DNA from 4 places in the Streptomyces sp. NPDC003016 genome. Region 3 is predicted to be linked to each of the others. Evidence: riboswitches for the same ligand, from Rfam matches in the RefSeq annotation. Region 3 holds a riboswitch; each other region holds the start of a gene.
The links. A riboswitch is a leader RNA that binds a small molecule or an ion and turns the genes downstream of it on or off. The one in region 3 is predicted to bind cyclic di-AMP.

Region 1 (7,623 bases), on a different contig from region 3:
GTGGTGGTCCACGACCCGACCATGCTCCGCAAGTCGGACGGCCGGTACCTGCTCTACTCCACGCACGGCTATCTGGAGTCCCGCACCTCCACCGACCGCACCGCCTTCAGCCGCAACGGCAACGCTCTTTCCTCACCGCCGAGTTGGTGGTCGGGCTACTCGTCCGCGAACGACCCGTGGGCGCCCGACATCTCGTATCACGGCGGCCGCTACCTGATGTACTACGCCGTTTCGAGCTTCGGCTCCAACACCTCCGCCATCGGCCTCGCCACCTCCTCGACCGGTCTGCCGGGCAGCTGGAGCGATCAGGGCATCGTCTACTCCTCCACTTCCAGCAGCGACTACAACGCCATCGACCCGGACCTGTTCGTCGACGGCGACGGCAAGTGGTGGCTGGCCTTCGGCTCCTGGTGGAGCGGGATCAAGATGATCCGCCTCGATCCCGGGACCGGCAAGCAGTACGCGGGCGACACCACCCGCCACTCGCTCGCCTCGCGGCCCAGCGGGACGAAGGCGGTGGAGAGCCCGACCGTGGTCAAGCGGAACGGTTACTACTACCTCTTCGCCTCGTACGACACCTGCTGCAGCGGCACCGCCTCCACGTACAAGATCAAGGTCGGCCGGGCCACCAGTCCCACCGGGCCGTACTACGACCGCAACGGCGTCGCCATGAACAACAACGGCGGCACCCTGGTCATGGCGTCCCAGGGCGCGGTGATCGGCCCCGGCGGACAGGACGTCATGCCCGACACCGACGGCGACCTGCTCGTCTACCACTACTACGACGGCAATGACGCCGGCACCCCCAAGCTCGGCCTCAACCTGCTGAGCTGGAACGGCGGTTGGCCCACCGCCTACTGACGGCAGACCGACGCCACCACCACGCACGGACACCGGGACCGGGACGCGTGATGCTCCGCGAGCCCGGCTCACATCCCCCGCTCATCCCCCCACCCAGGGAAGGACCCCCCTCATGAGCGATCTCCGTACCCTCGCCACCCCGCGGCGTCTCGCCGCACTCGCCGCCGGCTGTGCGGCGGCCGTCGCCCTCACCACCCTGGCCCCCGGCTCGGCGGGCGCCGCCGAAGCCGCGCCCGTCGGCTTCGGCGCCGGCACCACGGGGGGCGGCAACGCCCCCGCCACCACCGTCTCCACGCTCGCCGCCTTCAAGACCGCCGTCGCGGGCGACTCGGCCAAGGTCGTGAAGGTGTCCGGACTGATCCCGCTGTCCGGACAGGTCGACATCGGCTCCCACACCACCGTCCTGGGCGTCGGTTCGTCCTCCGGCTTCACCGGCGGCGGGCTGCGGATCAAGGAGAAGACGAACGTCGTCGTCCGTAACCTGAACATCAGCAAGCCCGTCGCCCCCGCCGACGGCATCACCGTCCAGAAGTCCACGAAGGTGTGGATCGACCACAACGCCTTCTCCGCCGACCGCAACCAGGGCGACAAGGACTACTACGACGGACTTCTGGACATCACGCACGCGTCCGACTCGGTGACCGTGTCCTGGAACACGTTCAAGGACCACTTCAAAGGCAGCCTCGTCGGCCACAGCGACAACAACGCGGCCGAGGACACCGGGCGCCTGCGCGTGACGTACCACCACAACCACTTCAGCAACGTCTTCTCGCGCATCCCCAGCCTGCGCTTCGGCACCGGCCACTTCTACGACAACTACGTACAGGGCGCCGACACCGCCGTGCACTCCCGCATGGGCGCGCAGATGCTCGTCGAGAACAACGTCTTCCGTACGACCAAGCTCGCCGTGACCACCAGCCGCAGCAGTGAGGTCGACGGGTACGCGGTGCTGCGCGGCAACGACCTCGGAGGCGCCGCGACCGAGATATCCCGTACGGGCTCCTTCACGAACCCGCCGTACAGCTACACGGCGGAGCCGGCCTCCTCCGTCGTCTCCTCGGTGACGGCGGGCGCGGGCACCGGCCGGATCGGCTGACCGGCGCACAGCGGCCGCCGCCGTGTCCCGGCGGCGCAGGGCGTCGAGGAGCGCGCGGTGCTCGTGGTGGGCGGAGCGCAGGGCGTCCAAGGGGTACGGCGGGCAGAGCGGTCGAGTCGCCGCCAGGCCAGCACCACGCCGGAGGGGACGGTGAGCGGCGGGGCCGTCGAGGCGACCCAGAGCTTCCTCGGTCGCGCGGCCGGCCGCCCGGCGGGCGAGGCCGCACTCCAGGGCGAGCCGGTGGTCGATCAGCCGGTGCACCGCCTCCGCGTCCGAGCGGTAGGCGCCGGTGGCGAGGACGGTGCCCGGAGCCGGATGCCCGGCGGCCGGGTCGCCGGCGTCCCGCCCGTGCCGCCGCCCCGCCCGCGCCGGTGTTCCAGTACGCCGTCGGCACACAGCGGGACCGGGGCGCGACGGACGGTGATCTCGGCCACGCCGAGGGCGGTGGCGATGTGCGCCGTGCCGGGCAGGCGCTCACCCGGCATCAGCAGGACCAGGACCACGGCCGGGGCTGTCCGGGCGCGTACCGCGTCGGGGCCGGACAGCCGGCGGACGCCGCTCAGCTCGGGCGCCGGGTCGCACGAGCAGCCGCGGGAGGCGGCCGAGCCGCTGGACGGCACCCGCGTGGGGCAGCTCGCCGAGCCCGCCGGGGACCTGGACGTCTGGCTGCTTGCCGGGCACGGCGTGCGCGCACGGGCTCCGGGGCAGCTGTTCAGCACCGCCCTCGCCTTCTCCCCGGCTCGACGGCGAGACACTCGCCCCGGGGCCCGTCTGGCTGGGGCCCGGCGTGGTGTACCTCGCGTACCTCCGCGACCCGGACGGACGACGCCGTCGGCCCCGCCCCACCGCCTGAACGGCGGGGGAGCGGGGCCGACGACGTGGGCCTCCTAGTAGGGGCCGTTCACATTGTCGATCGAGCCGTACCTGTCGGCGGCGTAGTTGCACGCGGCGGTGATATTGGCGACCGGGTCGTAACTGTCCATCGACGTACCGGGCACGTGATAGGCCTGGAACGTCGGCTGGATCACCTGGAGAAGCCCCTTGGAGGGCGTTCCGGCGGCTGCGTTGGAGTCCCAGTTGTTGATGGCCATCGGGTTGCCCGAGGACTCGCGCATGATGTTCCGGTGAATTCCGTCATACGTACCGGGAATTCCGTGCTTGGCCATGATGGCCAGCGATTCCTTGATCCAGCCGTCGAGGTCGTTGGAATAGGACGCGGATTCCACGGCGGGGGCGTCGCTTTCGGCGGCCGGTGCGGTCTTCCGCTCGGAACGGTCGGCCCGGTCGGAGGCGGACGCCGGCCTCTCGGCCTCGGCCTTGGCCTCGGTCCCCCTGGCGATGGTCAGCTCAAGGCCGGGACGGATCAGCGAGGGGTTGTCGCCGACGGCCTCCCGGTTGTCCTGGTACAGCTTCTCCCAGCCACCGGCCACGGAGTGGTCACCGGCGATCTTGGAGAGCGAGTCGCCGGACATCACGGCATAGATGACGGAGTCGGCCTTCTCGGCAGCGACGGCCTGCGGCGCCGCGCCGGCAGAGGTCGCGCCGATGAGCGGGAGGACGAGTGCGGCGCCTCCCGTGCCCGCGGCGATGAAGCCCCGAGTGAGTGAGGCGTACTTGGAACGACGGTGCTTACCCTTTGCGGGCATGGTGAATTCCTCTCCGTCGCCTGCGAGGTGAGCTGTCGGGTTCGGGCTGGAGATGCCCGGCCGCATGTGAATGCGACTTCACCCCGAGCCGTTCCGGCATTCCGGATCGGCGGCTTACCTGGGTCCCCCGCTCCTGCCGTACGTGAGTGGGTGTGGTTTCCGGACGGCGGCAGGATTCGGCGGTCCACCCGGATTGACGGTGACCGTAAGCGAGAGTGGCCGGGCGGAACAAGCCCTGAAATTGCTCCGCATGATCCATATCGCGGTTCCGGACGGAGAAAAATCCGTCACTCGCCCTGAGCGAGGACTCAACTTTCTTTCTGGGGGCCGGAACTGTGCCCAGTACCGCTTCCGCCATGCCGTTGTGGGCCGTGACTCATATCACTTGGGGGGCTCCGCCGGTCAAAGGCGGGCGCCCAACCGCCCCAACAGGCATGCTATATGGCATGCGATAGAGGCATTTAGCCCGATATTGCATCGCAAGGGTTCGGGGCTCTCTCCGGCCGGCTCCAGCCGTTACGGACCTCCTACGCATCCGCGAAAAGCAGGGCGGCGGACCGGAGGGCACCGCCGCCAGGTGTGACGTCGGCCGACGCTCCCTGGCCAGTGACAGCAGGCCGAGCTTCGACGCCTCCAGGGGGAGGCGCGGCGGCTTGCGCTCCTGCCAGGCGCCCGACGGGAAGAGGGAACGGCCCGCCCGCGCCCGGTCCGCGCGCAACACCACCTCCGATCCGCCCCGTTCGGCCACCGCAGTCTTGAAGTGGACCGGCTTCCGGCCGGTCCACCCCTTGACGTTGCGGTCCGAGGGGTCCGGCAGGGCGAGCAGCATCAGAGAGAGCACCGCGGCGTCCTCGTCCAGTCCGCAGACCTGGGCGCACTCCTCCGCCAGGTGCGGCACCGGGCGCGCGGGGTGCCGCACCCAGCCCGGGACCCGGTCGCCGTCGGCGGCCAGAGGCTCCCCGAGCGCGGCGAAGCCGTCGCTCAGCAGCAGCCGCAGGTCCGCGACGGCCGGGCAGCCCGGAAGGGCTGGGCAGCCGCGGGGAGGGGAGCACGGAGTCGAGGCAGGCGTCCAGGAACTCCAGCAACGGAACGTCAGGCCCCTTGAGCGCGACGGGATCCACACGCAGATGGCGTACGGCGTACGTCGTGTCGCCCACCTCTGTGACCGTCGGGTGGGCGGTGAGCACCCCGGTGGAAGGGGCGTCTCCCCCCGGGTAGTTGCTCTGCAGCGAGAAGAGTGTGAGCGGGCCGGTCCCCGCGGCCGGCTCCTCACGCAGCCGGGATGTCGCCGCGCCGATCGCGGGGCGCAGCGGAAGCGGATCGCCCGCCGGGGTGCGGTAGGCGAGCCGGGCGACGACCCCCGGCAGGGCCGGCAGCCGCGGCTCACCCGCCAGGGCCGAGGGGCCGGGGTCCAGGCAGTTCGCCCCGGCGGCGACGCGGCCGACGAGGGCGGGCAGCCGCAGGATCGGCCACCAGCCCCGGTCTTCGTCTCGGTCCTGCTGCGGGGAGCGGGCCGCCTCTCCACTGGGCGGCAGCATCTCCTCCACGGCGAGCGGGAGAAGGCGAAGAGGTACGGGAAGGGGGGGCGCCCAGCTCGCGCAGCCACCACTCGGCGGCGCGGTCCACGTCGGGGCCGGTGGCCCACAGCTGCTCCGGACCTGAGCTTCCGTTCCCGCGGATCGCGGTAGGCAACCTCCAGATCACCCGTCAGTTCCGCGGTACAGCCGCTCTCTTCGGCACGCCGGCTCATGTGTGTCCCCGTTGCGCTGATCGACAGGACAGACCCCAGGCACCGCCACTGACACCGCCGCCGGACCGTGTTCCGGGCTGCTCCGCACCGGGGACACGTCCCGATCGCGTTCTAGGATCGCGGGCATGCTCACACTGCTGCACACCTCGCCCGCCCACGTCCCCGTCTTCGAGGCGTTGCGCGACCGCGAGCACCCCGGCCTCGAAATGCGCCACGTGATCCATGAGGAACTGCTGGCCAGGGCCCGCTCCGGCGGGCCCGGCGCCGCGGACTCCGAGGTCGCCGCGGTGCTCGCCGCGGCCGTCGGTGAGGGCGGGGCCACGGCCGTGCTCTGCACGTGCTCCACCATCGGCGCGGTGGCGGAGGCGTACGGCGCGCGGCTCGGTGTCCCCGTGCTGCGCCTGGACCGTCCGATGGCGGCCGCGGCCGTCGCCGCCGCGCCGGAGCGCGACACGGTCCGCATAGCGGTGGTCGCCACGGTGGAGAGCACCTTCGGGCCCACGTGCGACCTGATCAGGGAGGAGGCGGACGCGGCGGAGCGGCGGGCCGACCTCCGCACCGTGCCGGCCGAAGGCGCGTGGAGGTACTTCGAGGACGGCGACCGGGACGGTTACCTGGACCTCGTCGCCCGGACCGTCGACGCGATCACCGGAGTGGACGTGGTGGTGCTGGCCCAGGCGTCCATGGCGGACGCGGCCACCCGCACCCGTGACGACCGCACCGCCGTGCCCGTGCTCTCCAGCCCGGTACCCGGTCTGCGCGCGGCAGCGGAGGCCGTCCGGCAGCGGTGACGGCGCCTGTCGGCAGGGGTGACGGCGGGCGCCAGTACCGGTCGTTCCGGTTCACCCGTACCCGGATGTGTGTCCCCGGCGGGCGGGGGCAGCCGCAGAGGGAGAAAGTGGGTCTTGAACCCGTCGCACGACAGGCAGGAGGCCAGCCATGACCCATCCGTACCCGGACCCCGTACCGCCGTCGCCGACCCCTCCCCCCGGCCCGCCCGTACCCGGCCCGCCCGTACCCGGCCCGCCCGTGCCCGGCCCAGACCCGGGCCCCCTGCCGGGCCCGGGGCCCGGTCCGGTGCCGGTTCCGCCCGAGCCGGGGCCCGATCCGGTCCCGAAGCCCCCGGGACCCGAGCCCGTACCCGATCCCGAGCCGGCCCCGGGACCCACGGAGGTCTGATCAACCGGCGGGCACTTGTGACCGGTCGCCGCCCCAGAGGGTGTGGAACGAACCCTCACGGTCGGTGCGCCGGCAGGTGTGCGCCCCGAAGAAGCCGCGCTGCCCCTGGTGAGGGCCGGGGCCAGCCGCTCCGCGCGCAGCGCGTCGTACGACCAGTGGTCCGGGAGACAAGAGCATGAAGATCGAAGAGACCTGCCTCTCGGCGTGCGCCGTTGCCGCGTTGCTCGCGGCACGGCTGCCTGTACGTCCGGTGGCGGCGAGCCGGCCGACAAGGCCAGGCGCACGGTCGGCGCCCCATGCGAGAACGGCACGTACGCATGGTTCAACGCCGACAAGCGGGACGTCCTGACAGGTGTCGCCGAGAAGCAGGAGATCGGCAAGGGAGACGGCAGACTCGCGCACAGACTGACGCCACTTCACACACCGCGTGTCGCCGTCACCTTCGAGAAAGGACCGCAGGCCGGCGCGGAGGCCGCGCTTCGTTCGCTGGGCGCCCGCATCGGAGAAACGGACGCTGCTGACCGTGACGGCGATGAGTTCGCCCATGTCCGCAGGCCCGTACCGGACCTCGACGCGGGCAGCGCCGGCGTCGACGGCGCGGGAACCTTCGTGGACTTCGCCCGGGTACGGCAGGTCACCGCGGACTTTCGGTACACCTGCGGGGACACGGCAAGCCGGTGGCGGGCCGGGCGACCGGCTGGATCGTCGACGGCTCAGGCAGCCTGGAGTGCTCCGAACCGATGGGGAACGTGAGGAAGAGGAGGCCGGGCCTGGCGGCGGCCCGCCTGTCCTGCGGCCCCGGCGCTCCGGCCGCCAAGACCAAGAAGACCTGATCAGGTCAGGCACGGAACAGGCGCCCCGGGCCATGGCAGCCCGGGGCGCCGGTCTCGATTCGCTGCGAGCTCACCGAACGGAGAGCTCTCCAGAGGGGTCTTCGTCTCCGGCAAGCAGAGGCAGCACCCCATCAGGACCACCACGGTCAGCGACGGACAGGGCCGTACCCCGTGGTCGGGTGCCGGGCGGCTGGGCCGGATGCGCGACCGGACCGCTGTGCGCACCGAGGGCACCCCCGAACATTTTCACCGGGACCG
Region 2 (7,623 bases), on a different contig from region 3:
ACCTCGGGCTCCACGCCCAGGATGTCGTGGACGCCGCGTACGAAGTCCTCGCGGTTCTCGGCGTCGCGGGAGGCCGAGGTGGCGACGAACCTGACCTTCTCGACGCCGTGCGCCGCGATGGCCTCGGCGTACTCGCGGCAGGCGGCGAAGGTGCGCTCCAGCGCCTCGGGGGCCAGGCGCCCGGTGCGGTCGACGTCCTGGCCGAGCCGCACGATCCGCATCCGGCGGTCGATGTCGGTCAGCTCGCCCGTGGCGGGGTCGGCGTCGGCGACGAGCAGGCGGATGGAGTTCGTACCGCAGTCGATGGCGGCCACCCGGGTCACTTGGCGTCCTCCTGGCCGGTGTCGCCCTCGGCGCACGGCGTCACGCACGGGCCCTTGGCCCACCACTCGGGCAGCAGCGCGAGCGCCTCGTCGCCGAACGGGTTCACCCCGGGGCCGGCCGCCAGCGCGTGGCCGACCAGGACGTGCAGGCACTTCACGCGGTCCGGCATGCCGCCGGCGCTCGGGAAGCCCTGGAGCACCTCGATCGCGTCGCGGCGCCGGATGTAGTCCTCGTGGGCGGCGCGGTAGGCGGCGGCCAGCTCGGGGTCCTCGGCGAGGCGGTCCTGCATCTCCTTCATCAGGCCGGAGCCCTCCAGGGTGCCGATCGCCCCGGCAGCGCGCGGGCAGGTCAGGTAGTACAGCGTCGGGAACGGCGTGCCGTCCTCCAGGCGCGGGGCCGTCTCGACCACGTCCGGCTGTCCGCACGGGCAGCGGTGCGCGATGGCGCGCAGTCCGCGCGGCGGGCGGCCCAGCTGCAGCTTGAACGCGGCGATGTCCGCCTCGGTGGGCTCGGTGCGCGGGGTGGTCGGGGGTGCGGCGTCCATGCGTGCGTTCGTGCCTTCGTGTGTGTCGTGACTGCTGATGACTGGTTGCTGCGCTGCTGACCGCCGGTCACCCGGCCGGGCGGTCGGCCTGGTCGACACCGTCCCAGAGGTTGGTGTACCAGGGACGGCCGGTGCCCGCCCGGTCGTCGCGGCGCTTGTCGCGGGCGCCGGGGTCGACGACGGTGAAGCCCGTCTCCCCCGGCCGTACGAGGTGGAGGTGCTCGCGGGCGAGGCGCTCGATGTACGCGTCGTCCTTGAGCCGGGCCTTCTCGTCGCGGAGCTCCTCGACGCGCCGGCCGGCCTCCCGCATCTTGCGCTGCTGGTCGGCGATCTCGCCGCGCTGCGACACGTACTGACGCATCGGATAGGCGAGGGCCACGATCAGCGAGCACAGGACCAGGACGAGGAGCGCGGCCCGGCCGGTGAGCCGGGAGCGGCGGGCCTGACGGCGGTTCTGCGAGCGGTAGACGCGGGCGGCGGTCTGCTCGCCGAGCACCCGCAGCCTGGTCGCGGTGGAGAACCGGTCCCGGTCCTTCCCGGCCATGTCTCCCGCCTCCCCTGCCGTTACGCACGTACGTCCCCGGACACGGTACGGGACCGCGGCCGGGGACGTACGGACGACTGGCTGTGCTGTTACGCCGTGGCTGGTGCGCCGTGACTGGTGCGCCTCGCGGTTACGCCTTGAAGCGCGGGAAGGCGGAGCGGCCGGCGTACACCGCCGCGTCGTCGAGGATCTCCTCGATGCGCAGCAGCTGGTTGTACTTGGCGACGCGCTCGGAGCGGGCCGGGGCGCCGGTCTTGATCTGGCCGCAGTTGGTGGCGACGGCGAGGTCGGCGATGGTGACGTCCTCGGTCTCGCCGGAGCGGTGCGACATCATGCACTTGAAGCCGTTGCGCTGCGCGAGCTCGACGGCGTCCAGGGTCTCGGTCAGCGAACCGATCTGGTTGACCTTGACGAGCAGCGAGTTGGCGGCGCCTTCCTCGATGCCGCGCGCCAGGCGCTCCGGGTTGGTGACGAAGAGGTCGTCGCCGACGATCTGGACCTTGGTGCCCAGCTTGTCGGTGAGCGCCTTCCAGCCGGCCCAGTCGTCCTCGTAGAGCGGGTCCTCGATGGAGACGAGCGGGTACGCCGCCACGAGCTCCTCGTAGTACTCCGTCATCTCGGCGGCCGAGCGGGACTTGCCCTCGAACTCGTAACTGCCGTCCTTGTAGAACTCGGAGGCGGCGACGTCGAGCGCGAGCGCGATCTGCTCACCGGGGACGTAACCGGCCTGCTTGATCGCCTCCAGGATGAGGTCGAGCGCGGCGCGGTTGGAGTCCAGGTTCGGGGCGAAGCCGCCCTCGTCGCCGAGGCCGGTGGACAGGCCCTTGGACTTCAGGACGGACTTGAGGGTGTGGTAGACCTCCGTGCCCCAGCGCAGGGCCTCGGAGAAGGACTCGGCGCCGATCGGCGCGATCATGAACTCCTGGATGTCGACGTTGGAGTCGGCGTGCGACCCACCGTTGAGGATGTTCATCATCGGAACGGGCAGCAGGTGCGCGTTCGGGCCGCCGAGGTAGCGGAAGAGGGGGAGGTCGGACGCCTCGGAGGCGGCGTGCGCGACGGCGAGGGAGACGCCGAGGATGGCGTTGGCGCCGAGGGAGCCCTTGTTCTCGGTGGCGTCCAGGTCGAACATGGCCTGGTCGATCAGGCGCTGCTCGGTGGCGTCGTAGCCGACGAGCTCCGGGCCGATCTGCTCGATGACGGCGAGGACGGCCTTCTCGACACCCTTGCCCTGGTAGCGGTTCGGGTCACCGTCGCGAAGCTCAATGGCCTCGAACGCTCCGGTGGAGGCACCGGACGGAACAGCAGCACGACCGGTGCTGCCGTCGTCGAGGCCGACCTCGACCTCGACCGTGGGATTGCCTCGGGAGTCCAGGATTTCCCGGGCTACGACGACGTCGATGGACGGCACGAGCATCTCCTTCTGGGATGTGACGCTAGGGGTGCAGGGTCACTTTGGCCTTGCGACAAGAGCCTAACCGGCTCGGGGGCATCGATCGGCCGTTCGCCCGCCCGCTGGGACAAGAAGACGCCCGAATCCCCGCAATAGCGGACGTAACTCTGGGATGTGCGGGACGGCGTTCCGGACTACTGATCGGTAAGGGGAAAGGGGAAACCCCGGCCCGGCGCGCACGGGGGAGCGCGCCGGACCGGGGTGCTCCGGAGGGGAGGCGGGTCAGCCGAGGTGCAGCTGCTGGCCCACGTAGATGACATCGGCGTCGTCGACGATGTCCTTGTTCAGCTCGAAGAGCTTCTCCCAGCCGCCCTTGACCTTCTTCGCTTCGGCGATCTTGCCGAGGGTGTCGCCGGACTTGACCTTGTACTCGCCGTCGCCCTTCTTGATGGTCTTCGGGGCGGCGGGCTTCGCGGTCTCGGCCTTCGGCGCGGAGCGGACCTCGCTGCGCGAGGCGGGCTGCTCGGCGGCGCGCGGGGCGGCCTGCTCCTGCGTCTGCTGCGGCTGGGGCGCGGCCTTCTGCTGCTGCGGCTGCTGCTGCTGCTGCTGCGAGGAGCCGGAGGTGTCGACACCCGGGTCGACACCGTCGTTGGTCAGGCCGCCGGCACCGGCGCAGGCCCAGGCGCCCGGGCCCTGCATGTCGAGGAGCTTCTCGGCGGTGGCTATCTGCTGGGCCTTGGATGCCTTGTCGGCGGTGGGGGCGTACTGCGTGCCGCCGGCGGCGGCCCAGCTGGACGCGGAGAACTGCAGGCCACCGTAGTAACCGTTGCCCGTGTTGATGGACCAGTTGCCGCCGGACTCGCACTGGGCGACAGCGTCCCAGGTCTCGACGGAGGCGGCGGAGGCCGACGTCGCGCCCATCAGCGGGACGGCGACAGCGGCGCCGGTGATGCCGGCGAACGTGGCGATGCGAGTGACCTTGGACGGACGACGGTGCTTGGCCTTGCCGGAAAACAGCATGCGACATCTCCTCACCGACGCCTACGAGGTGAGCTGTCGGGTTCGGGCCAATGAGTGCCCGGCCGCGCGATCTGTGTCGCGCGCCTTAACCCCAAGCCGGTTCCGTCCGTCTTGCGACGTCCGGGCCCGGCGCCTACCTGGGTCCCCCGCTCCTGCCTACGGCGCTTTACGCGTCAGTTCCCCCCGGCCGCCGGCAGGATTCGGCGTGACGGTCGACGGGGCCCGCGGTGGCGAGCGGTTCGACCGTAAACACATGAGCCCGTGATGTTCAAAGAGGAGCATCGCGGAAATATCACCCATTTACCCTCCCCCCTGATCCCCATCCGCGCAGGTCAGGGGCGAGACTGACGGACCGTTCGGGCCGACCGTGTGAAGTGAGGCAAAGAGATCCATGTCTCACTGACACCAATGGGGACATAGCGGCCCGAACTGCCCCCGATTTCAGTCCAGATCGAGGCTTTGGCCAGGGACGATGAGGTCCGGATCGGACCCGACGGCCTTCTCGTTCGCGGCGTAGAGCGCCGGCCAGCCGCCGCGCACGTCGTGCGCGTCGGCGATGGCCCAGAGGTTGTCGCCGGCGCGGACGGTGTAACCCTGGTCCGCGTCCTCGCCCTTGCCCGCGTCCGCTTCCTGCCCTTGCTCTTGCTCCCGGGCGCCGGACGTGTCGACCGCGTCACGTGTCGGTCCGTCACCTCGCGAGGCATGGCGGCCCGATTCGCGGTCGATGCCCGAATCGCCAGATATGACGTCCGCGTCCTCCCGGGCCCCCGCGCCGCGGTGCCTGCCCTGGGAGGCGCCCTTCTCGGAGGTGGCCCCAGCGACCTCACGGGCGGGCGCACCGGGCTTCTCGGCGGCGGCGCCGGCCTCGGCCTCCGCGGAGTCGGCAGCGCCGGCCGGCGGGGTCGTCGCCGGCTCGGCGGACTTCCCGGCCCCGGCCGCCTTCCCGCCCGAGGAAGCCTTCGGGGCCGTAGTGCTCGCCGGCGCCTCGGCCGACGTGTCGGCCTTGGAGCCGGCCTTGGAGCCGGCCTTCGGCGCGGCTTCCGGCCCGGCGGTCGCGCCGCCGCCCGGCGCGGCGTCCTCATCCTCCGTCAGGCCCGAGATGGGCGCGCAGCTCGGCCACGCCTGCGGTCCCTGTTCGGCCAGTACCTTCTCGGCCACCTGGATCTGCTGCGAGCGGCTGGCGAGGTCGGCGCGCGGCGCGTACGCCGTACCGCCGAAGCGCTGCCAGAGTTCCGGCGAGAACTGGAGTCCGCCGTAGTAGCCGTTGCCGAGGTCGGCGCTCCACATGCCGCCGCTCTCACAGTCGGCCACCCGGTCCCAGGTCGTGGCTTCGGCAGCGTTCGCGCCGGTCGCGCCGAGCAGCGGGATGGCGATGGCCGATCCGGCGACTCCTGCCGCGACGACGAGAGCTGGAGCCTGACGGGGGCGGCGGTGTCTACCGTTCCCGGAGCGCATGCGGTGGCCTTTCGAGTGACGGCTGAGGTTGACGGTGAACGTAGCCGCACTCGAACGTCTGTCACAAGTCGATACAGCGGAGATCACATGAAGGTCTCGCCCGTGACGCGCCGTCACTTCCGTTCTGCCCCGAACTGCACGGGCAAGGTGCGCAATCCGCGCATAATGAGGCCGCCACGCCACCGCAGATCGTCGGGTTCTGCCGCAAGCCGCAGATCGGGGAGGCGTCGCAGCAGCGTCGCGATCGCCGTCTGCCCCTCCAGCCGGGCCAGCGGCGCACCGAGGCAGTAGTGGATGCCGTGCCCGTACCCGAGGTGCTGGTTGTCGCGGCGCGCGAGGTCGAGCGTGTCCGGGTCGTCGAAGCGTTCGGGGTCCCGGTCGGCCGCGGCGAGCACGACGAGCACGGGGTCGCCCACCCCGATGTCCCGGCCACCCAGGGTCAGCGCCTCGGTGGCGTACCGCCAGGTCGCCAGCTCCACCGGGCCGTCGTACCGCAGGAGTTCCTCGACGCCCGTGGCGAGCAGCTCCGTGTCCCCCTCGTCGAGTGCGCGCTGGAGGCGCTCGCGCTGCTCCGGGTTGCGCAGGAGCGCGTACACGCCGTTGCCGATGAGGTTGACCGTCGTCTCGAAGCCCGCGAAGAGCAGGATGAAGGCCATCGCTGCGGCCTCGTTCTCGGTGAGGTGCTCGCCGTGGTCGCTGGCGCGGATGAGGCCCGAGATGAGGTCGTCGCCCGGCTCTTCCCGCTTGCGGTGGATGAGCTCGGCGAGGTAGTTGCGCATCTTCTTCACCGACCGGGCGACGCCGCCGCGCGGCCCGCCGCCGTGGCGGATCATCATGCCGGCCCAGTCGCGGAAGTCGTCCTGGTCCTCGCGCGGTACGCCGAGCAGGTCGCAGATCGCGTAGATGGGGAGCGGGAACGCGAAGTCGTGGATGAGGTCGGCCTCCCCCTCCTCCAGGAAGGCGTCGATCAGCCGGTCCGTCAGCTCCTGTACGCGCGGGGCGAACTCGGCCACCGTGCGGGGGGTGAACGCCTTCGACACCAGGCGACGCAGCCGCGTGTGGTCCGGCGGGTCGATGTTCAGCAGGTGCGTCATCAGGTCGGCCTTGCGCTCGCCCGGAATGCCGGTCCTGCCCCTGGCCTGCGCGGAGCCGCTGTGGTGGGCCGGGTCCTTGGAGAGCCGCTGGTCCGCGAGTGCCTGGCGCGCGTCGGCGTACCGCGTCACCAACCAGGCCTCGACCCCGCTGGGCAGCGTCGTCCGGTGGACGGGCGAGTGCTCGCGCAGCCAGGCGTACGCCGGGTAGGGGTCGGTGGCGAACTCCCAGGTGAAGAGTTCGGGCACGGGGCCCTCGGACGCGGGTTCGGGGGTGTTCTGGTGGTGCGGCACGCCGTCGACCGTATCCCTTTGTCCTCACCCGCCGGAGGGCCGAGCGGGTCCGGCCCTGTCCGTCCCGTGCGCCGGCGGCCCACCTGGGCAGGGAGGGGGAGCGGGGTGCTGTCCGAGCCCGTTGCGATGCGCAGCGGGCGCCAGGGGTACGCCACCCGGAAGGGCCGGCGCACCGTCTGCCGGCGACCCGGAACCGTCGGCCGGACCTGCACAACCAGCCTGTGCGGTAAGCCGGTTCCCCGGCGCGGCCAGGTCTTTCACTCCGTTACGGCAGCCTCTACACTGCCGTCGGCTCCATGGGCTGCGTCGGCGTGAAGCCGGCGCCGCGAAGAAGCCGTGGAGCGTGCCGAGGAAGAACGACAAGGTATACGTGTGGGGGCGGCGACCCAGTACCTGAGCGCGCCCCAGGGGTCGTAGGGGGCGGTGCCCCAGGACTGTCGGCGGCCCCTGAGGGGACTGGGGACGCGATGAGTGAGACAACTGCTGCGCCGACCGCTGCCGTGCGCGCACGCGCCGAGATCGATCTGAGCGCCCTGCGCGCCAATGTGCAGGTCCTGCGCGCCCGGGCCCGGGGCGCCGCCGTGATGGCCGTCGTCAAGTCCGACGGGTACGGCCACGGCGCGGTGCCGTGCGCCCGCGAGGCCCTCGCCGCGGGCGCGAGCTGGCTCGGCACGACCACGGCCGAGGAGGCTCTCGAGCTGCGCGCGGCCGGGCTTCCCGGCCGCATCCTGTGCTGGCTGTGGGTGCCGGGCGGGCCCTGGCGACAGGCGATCGAGGCCGACATCGACGTCTCGCTGGGCGGCATGTGGGCCCTGCGGGAGGTCGTCGAGGCCGCCCGGGCGGCGGGACGCCCCGCGCGCGTGCACCTCAAGGCCGACACCGGGCTCGGCCGCGTCGGCTGCCTGCCCGGCGAGGACTGGGCCGGACTCGTCGCGGCGGCGCTGCGCGCGGAGGCCGA
Region 3 (7,623 bases):
CGCCGTGCTCGCCGACCGCGGCACGACCCGCCTCAGCCTCGGCGTCCAGAGTTTCGTCGACTCCGAGGCCCGCGCGGCCGTGCGCCCCCAGCGCCGCGCGGACGTCGAGACGGCCCTCGGCGCCGTCCGCGACGCCCGCATCCCGGTGCTCAACATCGACCTGATCTACGGCATCGAGGGCCAGAACACCGACACCTGGCGCTTCTCGCTCGACGCGGCGCTCGCCTGGCGGCCCGAGGAGCTCTACCTCTACCCCCTGTACGTACGCCCGCTCACCGGCCTCGGCCGCCTCGGCGCCGAGGCCGACGCCGCCTGGGACGCCCAGCGCCTGCGCCTCTACCGCCAGGGCCGGGACCACCTCCTCGCCCATGGCTACGAGCAGGTCTCGATGCGCATGTTCCGCCGCGCGGACGCGCCGAAGCAGGCGGCCGACGACTACGCCTGCCAGACCGACGGCATGATCGGCCTCGGCTGCGGAGCCCGTTCGTACACCTCGGCGCTCCACTACTCCTTCGACTACGCCGTCGACATGCGCGAGATCCGCCAGATCATCGACGACTACACCGCCACGGAGGACTTCTCCCGCGCGGAGGTGGGCCGGTACGTCGACGCCGACGAGGCCCGCCGCCGCCATCTCCTCCAGTCGCTCCTCCAGGCCGAGGGCATGCCACTGGCCGACTACCGCGCACGGTTCGGTACGGACCCGGCCGCCGACTTCCCCGCCGAGCTCGACCGCTTCGCGACCCGCGGCTGGCTCGACGACAGCGCGCCCGAGGGCCTGCTGCGCCTGTCCCCCGAGGGTCTCGCCCACTCCGACGCACTGGGTCCCGAGCTGTTCTCCCCCGCCGTACGGGCCGCCATGGCCGCGTACGCACTGAAGTGAGCCCCGCCATGGACCTCACGATCCTCTACCGCGGCCCCCTCGCCTCCTGCGACTACGACTGTCCGTACTGCCCGTTCGCCAAGCGCCGCGACAGCCGTGAGCAGTTGCGCGCCGACCGCGCCGCGCTGGAGCGCTTCACCGGGTGGGCCGCCGCCCGGACGGACGGGGACCGCCTCTCGGTGCTCTTCACGCCGTGGGGCGAGGGCCTGGTCCGCTCCTGGTACCGCCGCGCCCTCACCGAGCTGTCCCGCATGCCGCACATCCGGCGCGTCGCCATCCAGACCAACCTCAGCTGCCGCACCGACTGGCTCACCGGGGGCGAAGACGGCGCCGACCTCGGCACGCTCGCGCTGTGGTGCACGTACCACCCGGGGCAGACACCGTACGGCCGTTTCCTCGCCAAGTGCCGCGAACTGAGCGCCCGCGGCGTGCGTTTCAGCGTCGGCGTGGTCGGCTTCCCCGAGCACCTCGAAGAGGCGCGCAGGCTGCGCGCCGCGCTCCCCTCCGAGGTCTACCTGTGGGTCAACGCGGCCGAGGGCCGCACCTACACGGACGAGGAGGCCGGACACTGGACGGCCCTGGACCCCCTCTTCCCGTACAGCCGCCATCCGCACCGCTCCGCCGGTCTCCCCTGCCGGACCGGCGAATCGGTGATCTCGGTGGACGGCGAGGGCACGGTGCGCCGCTGCCACTTCGTGCGCGCCGAGCTCGGCAACCTCTACGACGGCTCGTACCGGCGGGCACTGCGTCCGCGCGTCTGCCCCCTCGCCGTCTGCGACTGCCACATCGGCTACGTCCACCTGGAGACGCTGCCGCTGTACGACGTGTTCGCGGGCGGCGTCCTGGAACGCGTCCCCCGCGCACCTGCCGCCCTCTCACAGGGGCAGCAGATCGGGCCGCTTCGCCTCGATGTGGTCACCTGAGGACTCCCCGCGCAGCCGGCGCCCGATCCACGGCACCAGGTGCTCCCGCGCCCACTGGATGTTGTCCCTGCGCGCCTCCAGCGAGCCGCGCGGCGCCATCAGCGGCCACGCCTGGTCCGGGTCGGCCGGGACGTCGAGTCCCAGCACCTGCGCGGCGCGCAGCGCGACCCGGGTGTGGCCCTCGGGCGAGAGGTGCAGCCGGTCGACGTCCCAGGCGCGCCGGTCCTGGATGGACTTGAGCGACCACAGGTCGAGCACCGGGCAGTCGTACCGGTCGGCCACCGCCCGCACGTGCGCCGTGTACGTCGCGATCTTGCCGCGCAGATGGCGCAGCACGGGCATGGTGCGCGTGTCGAAGCCGGTGGTCACCATGACGGTGCCGACGGCGCCGGTGAGGTCCGCGACGGCCCGCTCGAAGCGCTCGGCGACGTCGTCGGGGTCGCTGCCGGGCCGGAGGATGTCGTTGCCGCCGGCGCAGAAGCTCACCAGGTCGGGTGCGAGCGCCTTCGCGCGCGGGACCTGCTCCGCCACGATCTGGTCGAGGAGACGGCCGCGTACGGCGAGGTTGGCGTAGCGGAACGTGTGCTCGGGTACGCGGTCGTCGAGGAGTACGGCGAGCCGGTCGGCCCAGCCGATGAACGCACCGTCGGGTCCGGGATCTCCGACGCCTTCGGTGAAGCTGTCGCCGATCGCCGCGTACGACCCGATGGTGCCTGCCCTGAATGATCTCGAATCGTCTGCCACGTCGGCACATCCTTCACTGGAACAAGTGACCTACGCCACCGTAGGGAGGGGTTGACGCGGGGTGATATATGACACCGGTCAAGTTTTGTCCAACCCGGAATAGCCCGAAAACGCACGTACGCCCCCTTCTGCCGCCCGGTGTGGGCAGCGGAAGGGGGCGTACGGGGAGCGTTCGGGCCGGCCCTGGACGGGTCAGACGGTGACGCCGTGGCCGCGCAGGTAGGCCAGCGGGTCGACGTCCGAGCCGTAGCTCGGGCCGGTGCGGATCTCGAAGTGCAGGTGCGGGCCGGTCGAGTTGCCCGTGGAACCGGAGAGGCCTATCTGCGTGCCGCCGCCGACGCTCTGACCGGAGGAGACGGACAGCGAGGACAGGTGGGCGTACTGCGAGTACCGGCCGTCGTCGTGCTTGATGACGACCTCGTTGCCGTACGAGCCGCTCCAGCCCGCGGAGACGACGGTGCCGGCACCGACGGCCTTGACCGGGGTACCGCTGGCCGCGGCGAAGTCGACGCCCGTGTGGTAGCCGCTGGACCAGCTGCCGCCGGCGGCGCGGTACGGGGTGGTGACGCTCGCGGAGACCGGGGCGGTGAAGCCGGAGCCGGTGCTCTGCGCGGCGGAGGCGGAGTTCACGGAAGTGGACTCCTCCGCCTTGGCCTCGACCTTGGCCTCGACCTTGGCCTCGACCTTGGGGGCGGCGGCCTCGGCCTTGGGGGCGGCAGGCTTGGGCGCGGCAGGCGCCTCGGCCGCCGGCTTCGCCGGGGCCTGCTTCGCGGGCGCCGACGCCTTGGCGCCGATCGTCAGCTTCATGCCCGGCAGGATCAGCGAGGGGTTGCCGCCGACGACCTCACGGTTGTCTTCGTACAGCTCCTGCCAGCCACCGCGCACGTTCTGCTCTTCGGCGATCTTCGACAGGTAGTCGCCGGAGACCACGGAGTAGACCTTGGCGTCGGCCTTCTTCTGCGGCGTCGCCTTCTCGGTCACCGCGGAGGCGGACGCGGCGGCCGGGGCTGCGGCCTTCTCCGCGGCGTTCGCACCGGTGGCGGTGATCAGGGGAAGTGCGAGTACGGCTCCACCCGCTCCCGCGGCGACAATTCCGCGAGTGATCGAGTTGGACCTCGGGCGGCGGTGCTTACCCTTTGCGGGCATGGAACATTCCTCTCCGGCGCCTACGAGGTGAGCTGTCGGGTTCGGGCTGGAGATGCCCGGCCGCGCTGCTGCGCGACTTCACCCCAAAGCCGGTCCGGACGCATGAGACGTCCGGATCACCGGCGTACTTACCTGGGTCCCCCGCTCCTGCCAACGCGTGAGTGAGTGAGTGCGGATTCCGGGAGGTGGCAGGATTCGGCGGTCCACCCGGATTGCGGTGACCGTAAGCCGACGGGGCTGCCCCGTACAAGCCAGTCCATTCGGACGGTCGTTGCCTGACGGGAATTCACCACGGAATTCCCGTCACCCTCCGTCGATTACGGATCTTTACGCACCGCCCGTGAACTGGAATTCGCACCCGGCACTCCGCCACGCACTGTCACGAATATGATCCTGCTCACCAGCAGTCCCGCCATTTACCGTCACAGCAAGGGGAGTTGCACCAAAATAGCCCATTTAGCCCCAAGTGCCGCTTACCTCCCTGGCTGCGCTCCGCAAGGGGTCAGACCCTCCTCAGCCGGAAGACCGCGGCATCGAGATCACCGCGCAGCGCGGTGCGCAGTCCCCGGTGGAGCAGTACGGAACCCCGGTGCACCGCCGAGGTGTCGAGGCAGGCGTACGCCGCGCCCGGGTCGAGCCCGCGCAGGCGCAGCGGCGGCTGCTGCTCGCCGTAGTGCTGGGCCTGGAGCCAGGCGAGGACGACGGTGTCGTCCCCGCGCACGTACTGGACCGCGCTCAGCCCGCCCTCGGGCGCCCGCAACCGATGCAGCTCGCCGTGTTGCACGACCGGCCGGATCTCCTTGTACAGGTCCACCCACTCGCGCGCCTCGGCGATCTCGTCCTCGCTCCACCCGGCCAGGTCGCCGCCGATGCCGAGCACCCCCGCCATCGCGCTCACGAAGCGGAAGCGCAGCGAGCTGACCCGCCCGTTGAGCTGCGTGTTGGGGCTGTCGGTGACCCAGGCGGCCATCGCCCGCGCCGGATGCAGCTGGCTGAAGCCGTGCTGGATGGCGAGCCGGTCCAGCGGATCGGTGTTGTCGGACGTCCACACCTGGTCGGTACGGGAGAGGATCCCGAGGTCGATCCGCCCGCCGCCGCCCGAGCACGACTCGAAGGCGACGTCCGGATGCGCGGCCCGCAGCCGGTCGAGGAGCGCGTACAGGGCGTGCACATGCTCGGTCCACAGCTTCTGCGGGTACGGTTCGCCCGGCCAGCCCGCGTCGGTGAAGCAGCGGTTGAAGTCCCACTTCACATAGTCGACGGGCGCGTTCGACAGCAGCCCGTGGAGCTGGTCCCAGAGGTACGCCTGGACGTCGCCGCGCGCCAGATTGAGGACGAGCTGGTGGCGGAACTCCGTGGGGGTGCGGCCGGGATGGTGCTGCACCCAGTCCGGATGCGCCCGGTACAGATCGCTGTCCGCGTTCACCATCTCCGGCTCGACCCAGATCCCGAACCGCATCCCCAGGCCGTGCACTTCGTCGGCGAGCGGCCCCAGCCCGCCGGGGAAGCGGTCCGGATTGGGCGTCCAGTCGCCGAGCCCGGCGCGGTCGCTGGTCCGGGCGCCGAACCAGGCGTCGTCCACGACGAACAGCTCCACGCCGATGTCGGCGGCCCGCCGTGCGAGCACGCGCTGCTGTTCCTCGGAGATGTCGAATCCGGTCGCCTCCCAGGAGTTGTAAAGAACGGGCCGCGCCCGCTCCGCGCCGGGGACGACGTGTGCGAGCTGCCAGGCGTGCCAGGCCCGGCTCGCGCCGCCGAACCCGCCCTCGCTCCACAGCCCCGCGAAGACGGGTGTGGTGTACGTTCCGCCGGGCGCCAGCCGCAGCAGACCCGAGTCGTCGTGCCCGGCCCCGCCGGTGATCTGGACGGTGCCGTCGGGCAGTTGCTGTACGGCGATGCGCCACGACCCGGACCAGCCGAGCGCGCAGCCGTACACCTCGCCGCTCTCCTCCGTGGCGCCCTCCGCGTCGAGCGCGACCCACGGCAGGTGCTGGTGTCCGGTGTGGCCGCGGCGGCTGCCCAGGATCTTCTCGCCGGGGGTGAGTGCGGAGCGTACGAGCCGGGACTCGGCCGCCCACCGGCCGTGCAGCTGGCTCAGCCGCCACCGCTCGCGCCGGGGCAGTGTCCAGGCGGCGGCATCGGCCCGCAGCAGCTCCAGGGCGGGGGCGCCGGCCGGTCCCTCGTGCGCGACGGTGGCCCACCGCTCGACGACGTCGCAGTCCTCGCGCATCCGGTAGTGCAGGGTGAGGCCGAGGTGGTGCACGGGGTCGGTGAAGCGCAGCCGCAGTTCGTCGCCCGCCGCGGCGGAACCGTCGCAGCGCCACTCGGTGCCGCGCACCTCGGGCGTACGCACGGACAGGGCGGGGCGTACGAAGCGGGGCCCGCCCTCGACGGGGTACTCCTCGCGCCCGTCGAGCTGCGACTCGAACGGCCAGTAGGGCGACGGGGGTTCGGCGGCGAGGGACTCGGCGTCGGCGAGGGAGATCCGTGGCCCCCAGTGCAGGTGGACCAGCTCGTCCTGGTCCGTGAGGTGCAGTGCGTAGCTGCCGGCCGCCCCGGAGAGCAGCCAGGTACGGCCGTTGCCGCCGGTCTCGATCATCCAGTCCCCTCGGATCGGCACAGGTGCGATCATCTTGGCCGCCCCGCCGCCCCGGGGCAACGCCCGCACGGCGACGGCCGAGATGCTTGCCCCAGGTACCCATGTCGTATCGTCGAAACGCGCCGAAGTCGGCGAGCAGCGCCGACGGCAGATTTCAGGAGCCCCCGTGACACAGCAGCTGCCGCAGGTCCCGTCGACAGAGCCCGAACCGGAGCCCGAGCTCGCCGCGGTGCGCAACTTCCGTGACGTCGGCGGTCTGCCGACCGTGGACGGGCGGCGGGTCCGGTACGGAGCCCTCTTCCGCAGCGGCCACCTGGCGCACGCCACCGCCGCCGACGCGGCGTTCCTCGGTTCGCTGGGCCTCCACACGGTCTTCGACTTCCGCAACGAGGTGGACCAGAAGCTGGAGGGCCCGGACATCGAGCTGCCGGGTGTGCGCAATGTGAACCTGCCGCTGACGGACCCGGCCGACGGCGCCGTGTTCTGGAAAATGGTCCGCGACGGGAACCTCGACGAGCTGCGCGAGATCCTCTCGGACGGCAAGGCGGCGGACCGGATGTCGGCGACGTACCGCATGATCATCAAGGAGCGCACGGCCGAGCACAGCCAGGTCCTGCACGCTCTCGCCGAGGACAGTGTCCCCGCGCTGATGCACTGCGCGGCGGGCAAGGACCGCGCGGGCCTGTCCATAGCCGTGACCCTGCTCGCGGTCGGCGTCGAGCGCGATGCCATCGAGGCCGACTACCTGAAGTCGAACGACCCGCGCCGCCGCTACAAGGTGCACCGCAGCGACAGCTCGTCGGCCGGGATGTCCCCCGAGGTGATGGAGCTGCTCAGCCCGCTCTTCGAGGCCCGCGCGGAGTACCTGGCCGCGGCCTTCGAGACGATCGAGGAGACCTGGGGCACCACCGACCGCTACCTCGCGGAGGGGCTGAACGTCACCCCCGAGACCCGCGAGCGGCTGCGGCTGCGCCTGCTCGACGAGAGCTGGGCGCGGCCGGCGTCAGCGTGAGCCCCCGAGCGTGAAGAGCAGGTAGACGAAGGCCGCGAAGAGGTGGCCCGCGACGACGTACACGAAGACGCGGATCGCCAGGCCACGGGGGATCCTGTCCTCCACGAAGTGGCGCGCGGTGGTCTTGTCTTCCGGCATCTCAGGTCTCCTGGGGCAGGCACAGCCCGGCGGTGGCGCTCTGCAGCAATGTGTGGACGAACAGCAGGTCGGCCCCGTCCGGGGAGGCGGCCGCGATGCGGTGCGGGGTCAGCGAGTCGAAGTGGGCGCTGTCCCCGGCGTCGAGCCGGTGGACGCTCTCGCCGAGCACCAGCCGCAG
Region 4 (7,623 bases), on a different contig from region 3:
ACCAGGTCCTTGATCTTGGCGATCACCTTCTCCGGGCCGACCGTGAACGGCAGTTCGGTGACGACCAGGCCCTTGCGGCGCGCGGTCACGTTCTCCACGGTGGCCGTCGCGCGGATCTTGAAGGTGCCGCGCCCCTTCTCGTACGCGTCCTTGATGCCGCCGAGGCCGACGATGCGGCCGCCGGTCGGCAGGTCGGGCCCGGGCACGAAACGCATCAGCGTCTCAAGGTCCGCGCCGGGGTGCCTGATCAGGTGCCGGGCGGCGGCGACGACCTCGCCCAGGTTGTGCGGCGGCATGTTCGTCGCCATGCCGACGGCGATTCCGGAGGCGCCGTTGACCAGCAGGTTCGGATACGCCGCGGGAAGTGCGACCGGCTCCCGCTCCTGCCCGTCGTAGTTCGGGTTGAAGTCGACCGTGTCCTCGTCGATGGACTCCGTCATCAGCGACGTGGCGTCGGCCATCCGGCACTCGGTGTACCGCATGGCGGCCGGCGGGTCGTCGTTGCCGAGGGAGCCGAAGTTGCCGTGCCCGTCGACCAGGGGCAGGCGCATGGAGAAGGGCTGGGCCATCCGTACGAGCGCGTCGTAGATCGAAGCGTCGCCGTGCGGGTGCAGCTTGCCCATCACCTCGCCGACGACGCGGGCGCACTTCACATAGCCGCGGTCGGGCCGCAGCCCCATCTCGTTCATCTGGTAGACGATGCGTCGGTGCACCGGCTTCATGCCGTCGCGGGCGTCGGGCAGCGCTCGCGAGTAGATCACCGAGTACGCGTACTCGAGGAAGGAGCCCTGCATTTCGTCGACGACGTCGACATCGAGGATCTTCTCCTCGAACGCATCGTCCGGCGGCGGGGTCTTCGTGCTGCGGCGGGCCATCGCGGCTGCGGCTCCTTCGCGGTTCTGTCGGGGTGGATTCTTGGGTCTGATGCCGACCATTGTGGACCGGTCCACTGACAACGCCGACCCCGACCCGTCCGTAGCGCCTGCTCGGGCGTTCCCTGAGGGCGTACACCGGCCGGGAACTTCGCCAGGCGTCAGTGCGCTTGCATACAGTGGCAGGACTTCTCCATATCGCGATCGAAGGGACGTACATGCCCATGGGTCACACGGCCACAGCGCAGGCCGGTTCCGGCGGCCTGACAGCGACCGAGCACCGGCTGGCCAATGGCCTGCGCGTGGTGCTCTCCGAGGACCACCTGACCCCGGTCGCCGCGGTCTGCCTCTGGTACGACGTGGGCTCACGCCACGAGGTCAAGGGCCGTACCGGTCTTGCTCACCTTTTCGAGCACCTGATGTTCCAGGGCTCGGCACAGGTCAAGGGCAACGGCCACTTCGAGCTGGTGCAGGGTGCGGGCGGTTCGCTCAACGGCACGACCAGCTTCGAGCGCACCAACTACTTCGAGACGATGCCCGCCCACCAGGTGGAGCTGGCTCTGTGGCTGGAAGCCGACCGGATGGGCTCGCTGCTCTCCGCGCTCGACGAGGAGTCCATGGAGAACCAGCGCGACGTCGTCAAGAACGAGCGCCGCCAGCGGTACGACAACGTTCCGTACGGCACCGCGTTCGAGAAGCTGACCGCCCTCTCCTACCCGGAGGGCCACCCGTACCACCACACGCCGATCGGTTCGATGGCCGACCTGGACGCCGCGACCCTCGAGGACGCGCGCGCCTTCTTCCGTACGTACTACGCGCCCAACAACGCGGTGCTCTCGGTCGTCGGCGACATCGACCCGGAGCAGACCCTCGCCTGGATCGAGAAGTACTTCGGCTCCATCCCGTCCCACGACGGCAAGCAGCCGCCGCGCGACGGGACGCTGCCCGACATCATCGGCGAGGAGCTCCGCGAGGAGATCCACGAAGAGGTCCCGGCCCGCGCGCTGATGGCCGCCTACCGGCTGCCGCAGGACGGCACCCGCGAGGCCGACGCCGCCGACCTGGCCCTCACCGTCCTCGGCGGCGGCGAGTCCTCCCGGCTGCACAACCGCCTGGTCCGCCGCGACCGGACGGCCGTCGCCGCCGGTTTCGGGCTGCTGCGCCTCGCCGGAGCCCCCTCGCTGGGCTGGCTGGACGTCAAGACGTCGGCCGGCGTCGAGGTGCCCGACATCGAGCGCGCGGTCGACGAGGAGCTGGCCCGCTTCGCCGCCGAGGGCCCCACGCCCGAGGAGATGGAGCGCGCGCAGGCCCAGCTGGAGCGCGAGTGGCTCGACCGGCTCGGTACGGTCGCGGGCCGCGCCGACGAACTCTGCCGGTACGCCGTCCTGTTCGGCGACCCCCAGCTCGCGCTGACCGCCGTCCAGCGCGTCCTGGACATCACGGCGGAGGAGGTCCAGGCGGCCGCCGAGGCCCGCCTGCGCCCGGACAACCGCGCGGTCCTGGTGTACGAGCCGACACCCGCGGCGGACGCAGCCGCAGCCGACGACACCGCAGACGCCGCCGGTGCGGCCGGTACGCAGGAAGGGGCGGACAAGTGACCGACACCGCAGCCGTGAGCATGGAATTCCACCCCCAGCCGCAGGCGGGCACCCCCACGCCGTGGGCGTTCCCCGCCCCCGAGCGCGGCTCCCTGCCCAACGGCCTGACCGTCCTGCGCTGCCACCGCCCCGGCCAGCAGGTCATGGCCGTCGAGGTCTTCCTCGCCGCCCCCCTGGAGGCCGAGCCCGAGGGCCTCGACGGTGTGGCCACGATCATGTCGCGGGCCCTCTCCGAGGGCACCGACAAGCACTCCGCCGAGGAGTTCGCCGCCGAGCTGGAGCGCTGCGGCGCCACGCTCGACGCGTACGCCGACCACCCGGGCGTCCGGGTCTCCCTGGAGGTCCCGGTCTCCCGGCTGCCCAAGGCGCTCGGCCTGCTCGCCGACGCGCTGCGCGCGCCCGCCTTCGCGGACGGCGAGATCGAGCGGCTGGTGGCCAACCGGCTCGACGAGATCCCGCACGAGACGGCCAACCCGTCCCGCCGCGCCGCCAAGCAGCTCTCCAAGGAGCTGTTCCCGGCGACCTCGCGCATGTCGCGTCCGCGCCAGGGCTCCGAGGAGACGGTCAAGCGCATCGACTCCGCCGCCGTGAAGGGCTTCTACGCGGCGCACGTGCGTCCCGCGACCGCCACCGCCGTGATCGTCGGCGACCTCGACGGCACCGACCTGGACGCCGTACTGGCCGACACCCTGGGGGCGTGGAAGGGCGACACCGCCGAGCCCCGCCCCGTACCGCCGGTGACGGCCGACGACACCGGCCGTGTGGTCATCGTGGACCGCCCCGGCGCGGTCCAGACGCAGCTGCTCATCGGCCGGATCGGCCCCGACCGGCACGACCGCGTCTGGCCGGCCCAGGTCCTCGGCACGTACTGCCTGGGCGGCACGCTCACCTCCCGCCTGGACCGCGTCCTGCGCGAGGAGAAGGGCTACACGTACGGCGTGCGCGCCTTCGGCCAGGTGCTGCGCTCCGCTCCCGACGGATCGGGCGCCGCGATGCTGGCGATCAGCGGCTCGGTGGACACGGAGTCCACGGGCCCGGCGCTCGAAGACCTGTGGAAGGTGCTGCGCACCCTCGCGGCCGAGGGCCTCACCGACGCCGAGCGCGACGTCGCCGTGCAGAACCTGGTGGGTGTCGCACCGCTCAAGTACGAGACGGCGGCGGCCGTCGCCGGCACGCTCGCCGACCAGGTCGAGCAGCACCTGCCGGACGACTTCCAGGCCCAGCTGTACGCCCGCCTCGTTGAGACGGGCACGGTGGAGGCCACTGCGGCGGTCGTCAGCGCCTTCCCCGAGGACCGTCTGGTCACGGTCCTCGTCGGGGACGCGTCGCAGATCGAGGAGCCCGTCAGGGCGCTCGGCATCGGTGACGTGACGGTGGTCGCCGGCTGACGGTCCGTCCGTTCGAGCCGAGCCGATTGCGCAACTCCCTCACCACGGGAGGTGGAGGGACCCCGGTGGCCGACAGGCTGCCGGGGTCCTTGGCGTATGTCCGTTTTGTTGCGGAGGTTGCCTTTCTGACCTGTGGGGTGCGTTACAAAGTGCGGGGTCTTTTTGGTGATTGAAAGATGTCCCGTTTAGCGTCGGTCCGGCTGTCCGTCAGCAGTGAGCCGCATCCGCGGCACCGGGCAGTCATCGCCGAGTCCCCGTCAGGCGCGAGCCTGGGGAGCCGGGGACCCACCCTCCTGCCGTCTTCGCGGCTGGAGGAGCCCAGTCCCTGGGGTGAATCGGACGTCCTTCCGTGCGTACGTACGGAAGGGGTCCGTAGGAGACCTTCCTGCTCCGAACCCGTCAGCTAACCCGGTAGGCGAGAAGGAAGGAAAGGACCAGCCACTCCATGGCGTTCACCCGTGCCACCGGGAAGCACCGTCGTCCGAGCCGTCCGGGCCGTCTGACGCGCAGGAGCGCGAGCCTCGCGGGCGTTGCCACCCTCGCGACGACCGGCGCCGTCGGGAGCCTGGCCTCTCCGGCCCTCGCCGCCGGCACCAGCGCCGACGCGGCCCACTCCGTCGAGGCGACCGGCCTGACCCAGGCCCTCGTCGTCGGCGACTCCCTCGCCGACCGGATCGCCGCCCAGGCCGAGGCGCAGCAGCACGCCGCCGACAAGGCGGAGGCCGAGCGCAGGGCCGAGGCGGCGCGCAAGGCCGAGGCCAGGCGCAAGGCGGAAGCCAGGGCCGAGAAGGAGCGTGCGAAGCGCGAGGCCGAGGAGCGCGCCGCCCGTGCGGCGGAGCGCGAGCGCCTCACCGCCTACACCCTTCCGGTCGCCGGTTCCGCCGTGACCACCGGCTACCGGAGCGGCGGCTCGCTCTGGTCCTCCGGCAGCCACTCCGGCGTCGACTTCCGGGCCGCGTCCGGCAGTTCCGTCGTGGCCGTCGGTGCGGGCACCGTCGTCGAGGCCGGCTGGGGCGGGGCGTACGGCAACAACATCGTCATCAGGATGAACGACGGCACGTACACGCAGTACGGCCACCTGTCGTCCATCGGCGTCTCCGTCGGGCAGGCCGTCACCCCGGGCCGGCAGATAGGTCTCTCGGGTTCGACCGGCAACTCGACGGGCCCGCACCTGCACTTCGAGGTCCGTACGTCTCCCGAGTACGGCTCCGACATGGACCCGGTCGCGTACCTGCGCGCGCACGGCGTGAACGTCTGACGCACCCCGGTTTTCCCGAAGGCCCCGGCTTACCGCCGGGGCCTTCGGCGTTGGCCAAAATATATCCATGAATTCCTGCCGCCCGTCGGAAATCGCGCGCCGCTGCAATAGAGTCGCCGAACAGGCGTCATTCGACCGCGTTTCGCGAGGATCAAGGCGGAGGTCCGCTCATGCGCATTCCCGCGCAATCGGTATGCACGGCGATCCGTGACGACATCGTCTCCGGCGTCTTCGAGCGGGGCAGCCGGCTCACCGAAGAGCTGCTGGCGCGCCGTTACGGCGTCTCGCGCGTCCCGGTGCGCGAGGCCCTGCGCACGCTGGAGTCCGAGGGGTTCGTCACCACCCGCCGGCACGCGGGCGCCTGCGTGGCCGAACCCACCGCGCAGGAGGCCGCCGACCTCCTGGAGGTCAGAATGCTGCTGGAGCCGCTGGCGGCGGCCCGCGCCGCCCAGCGGCGCACCGAGGCGCACCTCAAGGTGTTGCGCGGCCTGGTCAGGCTCGGTCAGGAGCGGGCCCGCCGGGGCGAGGGCGAGGGCCTGAGCCCCCTGGGCGGCTGGTTCCACGAGACGCTCGCCCAGGCGTCCGGCAGCCCCGGCCTCACGGCCCTGCTCACCCAGCTCAGGCACAAGATCACCTGGATGTACGCCGTCGAGCAGCCCGCCCGCCCCGTCGAGTCCTGGGCCGAACACGGCACGATCGTGGACGCCGTGGCGCGCGGCGACGCGCAGCGGGCCCGGGCGCTGACGGCCCTGCACGCCGAACGGGCGGTGGCCGCGTACCGGCTGCGGCGCCCCGACCCACGGCCGGAACGCGTGAGGACTTCGCAACATGCCGTACACACCGGGGGCGGCCGCAATTAACAGATGCGCCGTATACAAAGAAAGCGAATGGGCGGGGGCTTTTTCTGCTGCCCGGAATTCCTGACGTATATCTCAGCTGTCTCCGCGCAAAAGCGAAGGAGCCGCGACGTCCCGAATCCGGGATGTCGCGGCTCCCTCGTGAGAATGCGCCCGTACGAGTGGTCAGACGGTCTCGGGAAGCTCGTCGAGGCCCTCGGAGACCAGCTTCGCCAGGCGGTCGAGGGCGGCATCGGAACCGTCGGCCTCGGAAGCGAGCACGATCTCTTCGCCGCCCTGCGCGCCCAGGCCGAGCACCGCGAGCATGGAGGCCGCGTTGACCGGCTTGCCGTCGGCCTTGGCGATCGTCACGGGAACACCCGAGGCGGTCGCTGCGCGAACGAAGATGGAGGCGGGCCGGGCGTGCAGGCCTTCGGCCCAGCCGACGGTGACACGGCGCTCAACCATGGTGTTGCCCTTCATGTTCTAACGGTTGTCTAGACCAGTCTCTCATGTCGCTCGGGGAAGCCGTGCCCGCGACCCCGGGCCGGCCGGCCGCCCGCGGCGGCCCCAGCCTGCCTCGTCCCTGGCGGGCCCGCGACCCGTAGGCTTCCTTCATGCAGCCTCCGATGGAGCAGACCCCGCCGGACCGCGACGGGCACCACGCGTACCCGGCCCACTGGGAAGCCGACGTGGTGCTGCGCGACGGAGGTACGGCGCGGATCCGCCCCATCACTCCCGACGACGCGCAGCGCCTGGTCAGCTTCTACGAGCAGGTGTCGGACGAGTCGAAGTACTACCGCTTCTTCGCGCCGTACCCGCGCCTCTCCGACAAGGACGTCCGCCGCTTCACCCACCACGACTACGTGGACAGGGTAGGTCTCGCGGCGACGGTGGGCGGCGAGTTCATCGCCACCGTCCGGTACGACCGCATCAATGCGCAGGGGCGCCCCTCGTCCGGCCCCGGTGCCGACCTGGCCGAAGTCGCCTTCCTGGTCCAGGACGCCCACCAGGGGCGCGGGGTCGCCTCCGCCCTCCTCGAACACATCGGCGCGGTCGCCCGCGAGCGCGGCATCCGGCGCTTCGTGGCGGAGGTGCTGCCCGCCAACTCCAAGATGATCAAAGTCTTCACGGACGCCGGCTACACCCAGGAGCGCAGCTTCGAGGACGGCGTCGTCCACCTCGAATTCGGCCTGGAGCCGACCGACCGCTCCGTCGCCGTCCAGCGCGCCCGCGAGCACCGCGCGGAGTCCCGCTCCGTGCAGCGCCTCCTCGCCCCCGGCTCCGTCGCGGTCGTCGGGACCGGGCGCGCGCCGGGCGGGGTGGGGCGCACCGTCCTGCGCAATCTGCTCGCCGCCGGATACACGGGCCGTACGTTCGCCGTGAACCGGGCCTTCCCCGAGGACCTCACCGAGCTGGACGGCGTGCCCGCGCACCGCTCCGTCGCCGGGATCGGTGAGGCCGTCGACCTCGCCGTCGTCGCCGTACCGGCCGAGCGGGTGCCGGAGGTGATCGCGGACTGCGGCGAGAGCGGCGTGCAGGGGCTGGTCGTCCTCTCCGCCGGATACGCCGAGAGCGGGGCCGCGGGCCGGGCGCGCCAGCGCGAACTGGTGCGCCGGGCCCGCTCGTACGGCATGCGCATCATCGGGCCCAACGCCTTCGGGATCATCA

Region 1: it holds a riboswitch for cyclic di-AMP, as region 3 does, so the genes downstream of both, ACWDZ4_RS16660 (transglycosylase SLT domain-containing protein) here and ACWDZ4_RS30185 (M23 family metallopeptidase) in region 3, are expected to answer to the same signal.
Region 2: it holds a riboswitch for cyclic di-AMP, as region 3 does, so the genes downstream of both, ACWDZ4_RS06045 (transglycosylase family protein) here and ACWDZ4_RS30185 (M23 family metallopeptidase) in region 3, are expected to answer to the same signal.
Region 4: it holds a riboswitch for cyclic di-AMP, as region 3 does, so the genes downstream of both, ACWDZ4_RS30820 (M23 family metallopeptidase) here and ACWDZ4_RS30185 (M23 family metallopeptidase) in region 3, are expected to answer to the same signal.

The regions. Positions count from the first base shown of each region.
Region 1 covers NZ_JBSFTV010000017.1:41,896-49,518, forward strand. Annotated here, with positions in the region: gene ACWDZ4_RS16645 (arabinan endo-1,5-alpha-L-arabinosidase) at 1-861, shown strand, start outside; gene ACWDZ4_RS16650 (pectate lyase family protein) at 974-1,957, shown strand; gene ACWDZ4_RS16655 (GntR family transcriptional regulator) at 2,206-2,577, opposite strand; gene ACWDZ4_RS16660 (transglycosylase SLT domain-containing protein) at 2,845-3,603, opposite strand; cyclic di-AMP (ydaO/yuaA leader) riboswitch at 3,606-3,766, opposite strand; gene ACWDZ4_RS16665 (aspartate/glutamate racemase family protein) at 5,479-6,144, shown strand; partial or broken gene ACWDZ4_RS16670 (NADP-dependent phosphogluconate dehydrogenase) at 6,533-6,681, opposite strand; gene ACWDZ4_RS16675 (hypothetical protein) at 6,737-7,285, shown strand.
Region 2 covers NZ_JBSFTV010000005.1:153,039-160,661, reverse strand. Annotated here, with positions in the region: gene ACWDZ4_RS06065 (Ppx/GppA phosphatase family protein) at 1-323, opposite strand, end outside; gene ACWDZ4_RS06060 (DUF501 domain-containing protein) at 320-868, opposite strand; gene ACWDZ4_RS06055 (FtsB family cell division protein) at 936-1,412, opposite strand; gene eno (phosphopyruvate hydratase) at 1,543-2,829, opposite strand; gene ACWDZ4_RS06045 (transglycosylase family protein) at 3,088-3,825, opposite strand; cyclic di-AMP (ydaO/yuaA leader) riboswitch at 3,829-3,999, opposite strand; gene ACWDZ4_RS06040 (transglycosylase family protein) at 4,267-5,280, opposite strand; gene ACWDZ4_RS06035 (cytochrome P450 family protein) at 5,394-6,665, opposite strand; gene alr (alanine racemase) at 7,133-7,623, shown strand, end outside.
Region 3 covers NZ_JBSFTV010000047.1:30,244-37,866, forward strand. Annotated here, with positions in the region: gene ACWDZ4_RS30170 (STM4012 family radical SAM protein) at 1-883, shown strand, start outside; gene ACWDZ4_RS30175 (STM4011 family radical SAM protein) at 892-1,806, shown strand; gene ACWDZ4_RS30180 (SGNH/GDSL hydrolase family protein) at 1,759-2,550, opposite strand; gene ACWDZ4_RS30185 (M23 family metallopeptidase) at 2,743-3,696, opposite strand; cyclic di-AMP (ydaO/yuaA leader) riboswitch at 3,699-3,874, opposite strand; gene ACWDZ4_RS30190 (alpha-galactosidase) at 4,199-6,295, opposite strand; gene ACWDZ4_RS30195 (tyrosine-protein phosphatase) at 6,462-7,307, shown strand; gene ACWDZ4_RS30200 (DUF6126 family protein) at 7,299-7,445, opposite strand; gene ACWDZ4_RS30205 (helix-turn-helix domain-containing protein) at 7,447-7,623, opposite strand, start outside.
Region 4 covers NZ_JBSFTV010000050.1:12,654-20,276, forward strand. Annotated here, with positions in the region: gene ACWDZ4_RS30805 (DNA gyrase/topoisomerase IV subunit A) at 1-875, opposite strand, end outside; gene ACWDZ4_RS30810 (M16 family metallopeptidase) at 1,091-2,470, shown strand; gene ACWDZ4_RS30815 (M16 family metallopeptidase) at 2,491-3,858, shown strand; cyclic di-AMP (ydaO/yuaA leader) riboswitch at 4,093-4,290, shown strand; gene ACWDZ4_RS30820 (M23 family metallopeptidase) at 4,304-5,116, shown strand; gene ACWDZ4_RS30825 (GntR family transcriptional regulator) at 5,287-5,976, shown strand; gene ACWDZ4_RS30830 (HPr family phosphocarrier protein) at 6,139-6,420, opposite strand; gene ACWDZ4_RS30835 (bifunctional acetate--CoA ligase family protein/GNAT family N-acetyltransferase) at 6,570-7,623, shown strand, end outside.